2 linked regions of the Thermochromatium tepidum ATCC 43061 genome follow. The protein of the gene in region 1 interacts with the protein of each later gene in a pairwise test. Links are inferred from orthologs where the notes say so. Each region holds a gene or a part of one and is shown on either strand. Other genes may lie near its edges.

What was found. Proteins that work in one complex are often made in the same cells at the same time.
Region 2: the proteins of E6P07_RS11030 (region 1) and ndk interact in binary tests that used the Escherichia coli proteins (3 or more experiments, as listed by UniProt). The link is inferred for Thermochromatium tepidum ATCC 43061 from one-to-one orthologs.

Annotation. Positions count from the first base shown.
Region 1 is NZ_CP039268.1:2,390,680-2,397,187, forward strand. What follows is about bases 3,692-6,508. They hold E6P07_RS11030 (5-formyltetrahydrofolate cyclo-ligase), read right to left. Parts: upstream 5,504-6,508; coding sequence 4,880-5,503; downstream 3,692-4,879. Other genes in these bases: E6P07_RS11020 (porin), read left to right, coding at 3,692-4,125; rpiA (ribose-5-phosphate isomerase RpiA), read right to left, coding at 4,199-4,858; E6P07_RS11040 (cell division protein ZapA), read right to left, coding at 5,692-6,069; E6P07_RS11045 (TIGR02449 family protein), read right to left, coding at 6,066-6,290; E6P07_RS11050 (UPF0149 family protein), read left to right, coding at 6,431-6,508. In the rest of the region: E6P07_RS11000 (transposase), read left to right, coding at 1-362; E6P07_RS11005 (YggS family pyridoxal phosphate-dependent enzyme), read right to left, coding at 571-1,269; rdgB (RdgB/HAM1 family non-canonical purine NTP pyrophosphatase), read right to left, coding at 1,266-1,874; rph (ribonuclease PH), read right to left, coding at 1,880-2,596; more of E6P07_RS11020, read left to right, coding at 2,968-3,691. UniProt on the Escherichia coli protein: Involved in the removal of 5-formyltetrahydrofolate.
Region 2 is NZ_CP039268.1:1,292,553-1,295,490, reverse strand. The notes cover bases 1-2,925. They hold ndk (nucleoside-diphosphate kinase), read left to right. Parts: upstream 1-1,211; coding sequence 1,212-1,640; downstream 1,641-2,925. Other genes in these bases: pilW (type IV pilus biogenesis/stability protein PilW), read left to right, coding at 2,755-2,925; rlmN (dual-specificity RNA methyltransferase RlmN), read left to right, coding at 1,661-2,758; E6P07_RS05920 (acetyltransferase), read right to left, coding at 1-666. Also shown: more of pilW, read left to right, coding at 2,926-2,938. UniProt on the Escherichia coli protein: Major role in the synthesis of nucleoside triphosphates other than ATP. The ATP gamma phosphate is transferred to the NDP beta phosphate via a ping-pong mechanism, using a phosphorylated active-site intermediate.

The DNA.
Region 1 (6,508 bases):
ACGACTTCCGCTGGCAGATCGAATCGTTCTTCAAACTGCTCAAACAGGCAGGCCATCAACTGGAGCAGTGGGAACAGGAGAGCGGGGGAGCCCTATTCAAGCGTCTGCTGATCGCCACCCAGGCCTGTATCCTGGTGTGGCGCCTGGCTGCGCAGCAGACCGAGGAGGCACAAGCCGCCCGGCAGTTTCTCGTGCGCTTGTCCGGCAGGCAGATGAAGGCATCTCGCCTTGTTACCCCCTCCGCCTTGTTGGCTGGCGCTTTCATACTGTTCGCCATCCTCGATTCGCTTGATCACTCTTCCATCCCGGAACTCCGGGCCTTCGCCAACTCGATTCTTCTTGCTAACGGAGGGGATGGATGAAATTGTGTAGATACCTATGCCGCGGGGGAGAGGGGATTTATTCAGCGTTTCCTGAAATCACTTGCACCCAAGTGCAACGGCGTCCCCGTGCAGGGAGAAGGGAAAGCAGAAGAGGACCGGGGTTAAGGGGAAGGGGTGACTGAACCAGCACCACCAGTTCTGAAGGTGATCGCGCCAAGCCCTCCGGCTGGACTTGAGGCCTAGGCGATCAGCCTAGGCGCGCGCCAAAGATCGCTGACCCGATGCGCACCAGGGTCGCGCCCTCCAGGATGGCGGCCTCGAGATCGTCGGACATCCCCATCGAGAGCACCTCGAGCGGACAGTCGGGGGTCGCGAATCGATCGCGCAGTTCGCGGAGTTGACGAAACGGACGGCGCTGGGTGGCCTCGTCCTCAGACGGCGCCGGCAGGGTCATCAGGCCGCGCACGCAGAGCCCTGGGAGCGCGCGACAGTGTTCTAGGAGCGGACCCAGCGCCTCGGGGGCGACGCCGCCCTTGGTGGTCTCGCCGCTCAGATTGACCTGGAGACAGACATTGAGGGGCGAACGGCCCACCGGACGCTGTTCGCTCAGACGGCGTGCGTGCCCAGGATCGGCCAGGCCGTGCACCCAATCGAAATGGGCGGCGATCTGGCGGGTCTTGTTGGACTGGATGCGCCCGATGAAATGCCACTCGATGTCGGTGAGGTCGGTCAGCTGAGCCTGCTTGGTGAGCGCCTCCTGGAGATAGCTCTCGCCAAAGGCACGCTGGCCGGCTCGATAGGCGGCGCGGATCGCTGCGACCGGCTGTTGTTTGCTCACCGCGATCAGGCCCACCGCATCGACTGGCCGACCCGCACGCTTCGCTGCCGCCTGGATGCGCGCCAGGACCTGGTTGTGATGCTGGGCGATGATGTCGTCGAGCGTCATACCACAAGCTGCTCCTGCAACCGGCACAAGGCCTGACCACGATGACTGAGCCGGTTTTTGGTGTCGGGATCGAGTTCGGCGGCACTACAGCCCTGGGTCGGGACCAGAAAGATCGGGTCATAGCCGAAGCCGTTGGTTCCGCGCGGCTCAAACAGGATGCGCCCCTCCCAGGTGCCCTGACAGATCAGGGGCGTCGGGTCTTCGGCATGCCGCAGATAGACCAGGACACACTGGAAGCGTGCCGTGCGTTCGGCCTCGGGCACCTCTGCAAGCTCGGCAAGGAGCTGGCGCAGATTGGCCTCGTCCGTCGCGCCTGGGCCGGCATAGCGGGCCGAGTAGACGCCAGGGGCGCCGCCCAATGCATCGACCTCCAGTCCAGAGTCATCGGCGAGGGCCGGAAGCCCGGTGTGGCGCGCCGCGTGGCGCGCCTTGAGGATGGCGTTCTCGACGAAGGTCAGACCGGTCTCCTCAACCTCCGGGACGCCATATTCTCCTTGCGGGCAGATCTGGATCCGGGACCCGGCGAGCAGGTATTCGAGCTCGCGGACCTTGCCGGCATTGTTGCTGGCCAGGACGATGGTGGTGCTGAGCGGCGCTCGGGTCATACGGCCTAATCCTCCAGCGCGGCCCGTTGTGCGGCCTGGATGGTGCGGATCCCGGCGGCACCCAGCTCCAGGAGGCTATCGAGCTCAGCGCGGGTGAAGGGATGGCCCTCGGCGGTGCCCTGGATCTCGATGAGGCGCCCCTCGCCATCCATGACCAGATTCATGTCGGTCTCGGCAGACGAGTCTTCGGCATAGTTGAGATCGAGGATGGGAACCCCTCGATAAAGACCGACCGAGACAGCAGCCACCTGGCTCTGAATCGGATCGGTGTCAAGTTCGCCGTTGGCCAGCAGGCGGTCGATGGCCTCGCGCAACGCGACCCAGGCACCGGTGATGGCGGCCGTGCGGGTTCCGCCGTCGGCCTGGAGCACGTCACAATCCAGTGTCAGGGTCCGCTCGCCGAGGGCGCTGAGATCCACGGCGGCCCGCAAGGCGCGTCCGATCAGGCGCTGGATCTCCAGGGTACGCCCGCCCTGTTTGCCGCGTGCGGCCTCGCGCGGCGTGCGCTCATGGGTCGCGCGCGGCAGCATGCCGTATTCGGCGGTGATCCAGCCCTGCCCCTTACCCTTTAGAAAAGGCGGTACGCACGGTTCGAGGCTGGCGGTGCAGAGGACGCGGGTATCGCCGAACTCGACGAGCACCGAGCCCTCGGCATGGCGGGTGAAGCCGCGCGTGAAGCGGATCGGACGGAGTTCGTCGGGGCGGCGTTGGGAGGGTCTCATGTTGCTTAGCGGCTCCGGCATTGAGTACAGATCGGTACAGTGTACTGCGACCGTGGCGCGCGTGGCCAATGTCGCTAACCCAAACGTATGAAATGCACCGACCTGGGGCAATCCATGTGGCATCCGGAGTGACTTGCAGCTAAGATGCGCATGATTCATCTTGGATCCTGCGACAGGGTTTTGAGTCGAGGGTGTCCGCGACTCCACTGAAACCAGGAATGCTGCAAAAAAGACACACCTATTACTGGTGTGTCTTTTTTCGCCCAATCTGTTGCAAAACACCATTTCGTACTCTATAGTTCACAGCGCAAAGCATGATTGCGCTCGGTTTCTGCAGTCAAATTGACAAATTCACAACAGCGGAGAACAGCATGAACAAGAAACTTCTAAGCCTAGCGGTTGCCGCCGCGATGGTTGCCCCGACCGCCGCGATGGCCGATGCCATTCTGTACGGCAAGCTACACATGTCGATCGACTGGGCCGATGTCGAGGATACCGGCAATAAGGGTGAGCCCGGCTACAAGAAAGGCTTTGAGGGCTGGGGTCTGAACGGCCGCGCTGGGATTCCAGGTGAGAGTCGCGCTAACCGCATCGGCGTCAAGGGGTCCGAGGATCTTGGCAATGGCATGAAGGCCATCTATCAGGTCGAATTCGGTATCAAGATGACCGAAGAGAGCACCACTGGCAATGCCGCCTCCGGCTCCAACGACAGCATCACCATGCGTAACAGCTTCGCCGGGCTGACCGGCGATTGGGGTACCTTTGTCGTCGGTCGTAATGACACCCCGTACAAGACCTCGACTGGTAAGCTCGACCTCTTCTCCGACACCATGGCCGACTATAACGGCACCGTCCGCTTCGACGACGTCCGCGCCGATAACGCCATCGCCTATGTCAGCCCGAGTCTGAGTGGCTTCCAGCTGTCCGCTGCTGTTCATGCGGGTGGTGCCTCCACCGCCGGCTATGGTGAAAACATCAATTCCGACAGCCTGGCCGAGGCCTACTCCATCGCCGGTATCTACAGCAACGGCCCGTTCTACGCCTCGCTGGCCTATGAGTCACTCGGCAGCGAGCTGTTCATGAACACGGCCACCAGCGACAACAATCTCTCGCAGGGCTATGTCGACGACGATTACACCAAGTGGCGTGTCGGTCTGGGCCTGATGGACTGGAATGGCTTCACCCTGACCGGTATCTACGAAGAGCAGTCCAACCTGCCCGCGGGCCAAATCAACCCTGCTGCCAACAACGAGAAGCTGAAGGCCTGGCAGCTTCAAGCGGGTTACTCCTTCGGCAACAACATGGTCAAGGCCATGTACGGCAGCGGCAATCGTGACGGTCGCATCAATATCGGCGCCCCCAAAGATCTCAGGGACACCATCGAGGGTGATTACTACACCTGGGCTATCGCCTTCGATCACAACCTGAGCAAGCGCACCAAGGCCTATGTGCTCTACACCCAGGTCGACGACGATCGTCCCTCCGCGGATTGGGACGGCTTCTCGGTCGGTATGATCCACAACTTCTAAGCCTCAGGCTCAAAGTCATGTGAACTGAGAACGGGATCCTTAAGGATCCCGTTCTCATTTGGTTTAACTAGACTCAAGACCGGATGATCGTCCGTGGTCCCTGCGCCGAACCCAGGATCAGCACGTCTGCCGGACGCAGCGCAAAGATCCCAACCGTAACCACCCCGGCGATGTTGTTGATCCGCTGCTCCAAGCCCTTGGGATCCGTGATCTCCAGATTCTGAACGTCCAGAATCAAATTGCCGTTGTCGGTCACAAACCCCTCGCGCCACACCGGCGTACCGCCGAGTTGAACCAGCTCGCGCGCCACATAGCCACGCGCCATTGGAATCACCTCGACTGGCAGCGGAAAGCGCCCGAGCACCTCTACCAGCTTGCTCTCGTCGGCGATGCAGACGAAGGTGCGGCTGGCCGCCGCGACGATCTTCTCGCGCGTCAGCGCCCCGCCGCCACCCTTGATGAGCTCGAGTCGATGGTTGGACTCGTCGGCACCATCGACATAGAGGTCGAGCTCGCCCACCGCATTGAGATCGAACACCGGGATACCATGACGCCTCAGCCGCTCGGTCGAAGACTCCGAGCTGGAGACCGCACCCTCGATGCACCCCTTGATGCCGGCCAGGGCATCGATGAAGTGATTCACGGTCGAGCCGGTGCCGATCCCGATGATCCCACCCTTGACATACGCGAGCGCGGCCTCGGCGGCCTGTTTCTTTAGATCGTCTTGCTTCACGGATTGTCCTCCGATTTTTCGTTAGTAGAGACGGGATTCAGTGACAACCGCATCGAGCCGGATGTCCCAGGGACGCGGCTCGATCCGGTCGAGACGCTGACATTCGTGCGCCACACCAATCAGCCAAGGCCGGCGCCAACTCGGGTGACGCCGCCGCAAGGCCAGGGTGCGATCATAGAAACCGCCGCCCATGCCGAGTCGGTACCTCTGGGCGTCGAACCCGACCAGCGGCAAGATGATCAAATCGAGACATCGCACCCGGATCAGATGCCGGCCCCGCCCAGTTGGTTCGGGAATACCGAAGCGATTGGGTCGCAACCGCTCGCCTGCACGATAACGTGCAAACCAGAGTGCGCCCTGGCGCGGACGGCGTTTGAGCGGATGCAGAACCGGAAGATAGAAACGCGCACCCCGGGCCGCGAGGGGCGTCATCAGCCCGCGCGGGTCGATCTCGCCATCGGCGGGCCAGTAGAGCGCGATCTGCCGCGCACGCTTCACACGCAGAAGCCGAACCAGTCGACGCACCAACGCCTTGGACTGTTGGCGTTTCGCACGCTCACCCAGTGCACGGCGTGCCGCTCGCAGCTGCTGTCGGATTCGATTGAGGGGAGGTCTTCGGGGAGGTAAAGGAGAGACACCCCCCATCTGTGCCGTTGCCGACCCTCGTTCTTGAACCATAGGGTTCAAGTGGGGACGACGGGCGATGCTTCAGGCTTTCCGCTCGGAGGCGGACATGCACAACTGCCTTGCCGCGTTATCCCCGGGGTAGTGATTAGGCTCAAGAAAATACCCAGGCCGCTCTCGAACACTACAGGGGGTGTCTTGAATACAGGCTATACCCTTTCGCGCGGGGCGTCTAGGCCTGATTGCCCCAGATTCTCCGATTTGCCCTGGACGGACGTCTCCTCGTTCGCACCTCCGGCCAAAGCATGGTTGATACGATCCTGCAATTGTTGCAAACGCCTGGTCAGATCACCTTCGGAACTGGAACGGGCACGCTGGAGCTGGATGAGGTCATACGCGATGTTGAGCGCCGCCATGATCGCGATCCGGTCGGTGCCGACCACGCGCCCGGACTGGCGGATCTCGCGCATACGTCCATCAAGCAGCCGCGCCGATGCCTTCAGGTCGTCCTGCTCATGAAACTCGCAGGCGATCCGGTATTCCTTGTCAAGGATCTTGATAGTCAGTTGCAACGGCTCTTCGATCACAGATTCTCCTCCATCGCGCGCAATCGGGATAGCATGGATTCGACACGGCTCCTGGCTTGTTCGGTCTTTTCAATCAACTCGCTCCGCTCGGCAACAAGCAGCTCCTGACGCGCACGCAGCGAGGCATTTTCCTCCTTGAGCCTCTCGTTCAAGCGAATCAGGGCCATTACCTGAAGCTCAAATTGATCGAGGTCAAATTTGGACAAAGTCCGCGACTCCATTGGAATTCTGCGCACTATAGAAGGGGCTTGGCGGACGGTCAATCGGGCAGGTGTGCGTGCTATGATGGGGAGCCTTGTATCTAAAAGCCCAAGCATGCCTTCAATGACGGGAGGTCGCCACGGACATCCTCAACCCTGATATCGGGCGCTATCTCGACGCCGGACCGCTGACTCCCTCGCCCAGTGAGGCACACGGCCTGCTCTGTGGTCTGATCTGC
Region 2 (2,938 bases), 1.1 Mb from region 1 along the record:
CTTGGCGTCCTCGTACTCGGGCCTGAGGGCACGCGCGCGCGCCATGTCGTCGGCATATCCATCACACAGTCGCGCAAAGGCAGTCTCTTCGTTGATAAAGTCCAACGGATTCGCGTAAGGCTGGAGGCACCGATAGAGTGCATCCGGCGCAAGGTGCAGATCCTCGATACTGAGACCGTAACCATTGTAGTTGAGACAGATCCCCAGTTCGCGTAGACACTCGATCTCGGGCGCATCCAGCCCCAGCGATTCGGCGACCTGGCGCGCCACATGATCGAGGTTGTCGCCGAAGGCTCCGACCACGGCCCAGGCGCGCGCCCGTCCAGCGAGAAAGGCATCGACCAGCAGACTGGTACAGGTCTCGGGCCGCATGTCCAGATAGGCACTCAACCCCGGATGCCTTGGAATCTCGCCTGGAAAATGATGATCGAAATAAGTGACAGGCACGCCGGCCTCCAGCAGGGCGCACAGTGCCGCGGCATTCTTCTCCATCGCGATGTCGAGCACGGTCACAGACTCGGCCTGATCCACAGGAACGCGGGCCAGCAGATCGATCTCGCGCTTGGGGCCGGTTATGAGTCGGCTCTCGATCGGCTCGATCAGCCTTAATTGATGCAGGGCACAGAGTCCATCGGCATCGCCATTGAAAACATCGTATCGGCTCATTCAAATCTCTACCTGTATCCTGTATATCAGGAGATCGCACCATCGCCGGGTGACACCTGTAGCCAGGGCGACCCGACGACACTTGGGCCGAGATCCCAGCATCGCGCCATTGCCCGACCAGACCGCTACCATTAGACTTAGTGGATTGACCCGGTGCGCGACAAGCCTCGGCCTGAAGGTCAGGGAAGGATCGCGCGGACGGCGCAGCCGTCCTACAATCATGTTGTCGCCGATACCCAAGGCGACCGACGGCGGGGCACGCCGGAAGTCACGCCTGTGGAGAGACGAGCAGCGGTTGCGCACTCGGTCCAGGAACCCATCGAAGCGACTTTAAGGTGTGGCGCAATGCCGCGCCTTAAAGCGCCGTAGGAATCTCCGGCCTTCTGGCCTGGGAGGATGTCAACGAACACAGATGCCGCTGGAATCCATCGGACCGTCCACGTTCGGACCGAACCAGCCGCCTCTCGACAGCGTTCTAATTCGCGTCGAATTCCAACTCCAAAACCCTCGTTACCAAACGCCGCCCCATTTCGTTAGGAGCCCGCATGGCTATTGAGCGCACCCTTTCCATCATCAAGCCGAACGCCGTCGCCAAGGACGCCATCGGCGCCATCCTCAGCCGTTTTGAGGCCGCCGGACTCAAGATCGTCGCCGCGCGCATGCTGCACATGAGCCGTGAGCAGGCCAGCGCCTTCTATGCCATCCATCAGGGCAAGCCCTTTTTCGACGAACTGGTTGACTTCATGATCTCCGGCCCTGTGATGGTCCAGGTGCTGGAAGGTGAGGATGCCGTGGCCAAGAACCGCAAGATCATGGGTGCCACCAACCCGGCCCAGGCCGCGCCCGGTACCATCCGCGCCGACTTCGCCGACTCCTTCACCGAGAACGCCGTGCACGGTTCGGACTCGCCGGAGAACGCCGCCGTCGAGATCGCCTTCTTCTTCCCCGAGGGCGTCTGCCCCCGTACCCGCTGATCGAGACGATCAGGACCGCCATGAGCGCCACCTCGGCCAGACCCAATCCGCTTGACCTCGACCTCGCAGGTTGCGAGTCGCTGGTGACGGCGCTCGGTTTTAAGGCGTTCCATGGCCGCAATCTCTTCAAGTGGATGCACAAGCATGGCGTCGTCGACTTCGACGCCATGACCGATCTACCCAAGCGCCTGCGCTTAGCCCTGCGCGATACGGTCGAGATCCGGCTGCCGCGCATCCTTGAGACCCACCCGTCCGCCGACGGCACCGTCAAGTGGGTGCTGGAACTGGACGACGGACAGCGGATCGAGACCGTGTTCATCCCTGAGGGCAAGCGCCGCACCCTGTGCGTGTCTTCTCAGGTCGGTTGCGCGCTCGAGTGCGCCTTCTGCGCCACCGCGCGCCAGGGCTTCAACCGCAACCTGAGCGTTGCCGAGATCATCGGTCAGGTTTGGCAGGCCACGCGGCGGCTCGGCGTCGCGCCAACCAACGTGGTCATGATGGGCATGGGCGAGCCGCTGGCCAACTTCGAGCCCGTGGTCAGGGCCATGGACATCATGCAGGACGATCTGGCCTATATGCTGGCCAAGCAGCGTGTGACCCTGAGCACCTCGGGCATCGTACCCAACATCTACCGGCTGCGCGAGGTCAGCGACGTCTCGCTGGCCGTCTCGTTGCATGCACCGAACGATGCCCTGCGCGACGTGCTGGTGCCGATCAACCGCAAGTATCCACTCGCTGAGCTGATCCCTGCTTGCAAACACTATGTCGCAGGCGATAAGCGGCGCAAGATCACCTGGGAATATGTGATGCTCGACGGCATCAACGACAGCCCGACGCACGCCAAACAGCTCATCCGTCTGCTCGAAGGCGTGCCGTCCAAGGTCAATCTGATTCCCTTCAACCCATTCGCCGGCAGCGATTTCGGCACCTCGCCGCCAGAGCGGGTCGAGACCTTCCGCGCACGTCTCGTGCGCTCCGGCCTCTTTGCCATGACACGTAAGACCCGCGGCGACGAGATCGCCGCCGCCTGCGGCCAACTGGTCGGGCGCGTTCGGGATCGCACCGGACGGTGCGGGCGCGTCCGAATCGAGTTCAAGGAAAGGCTGGAGGCGCGATGAATACAAAGCGCATCGATCCAAGACACTCCATGGTCTTTGGTCTCTGCCTGGCGCTGTCGTCCTGTGGCGGCAAGTCGTCCCTGAAGACAGGCGACGAGGAACTGGGCCTGACCCAAGATGATAGTCCGGCCAAGCTCTATGTCGATCTGGCCAAGGAATACCAACGACTGGGCCAGACCG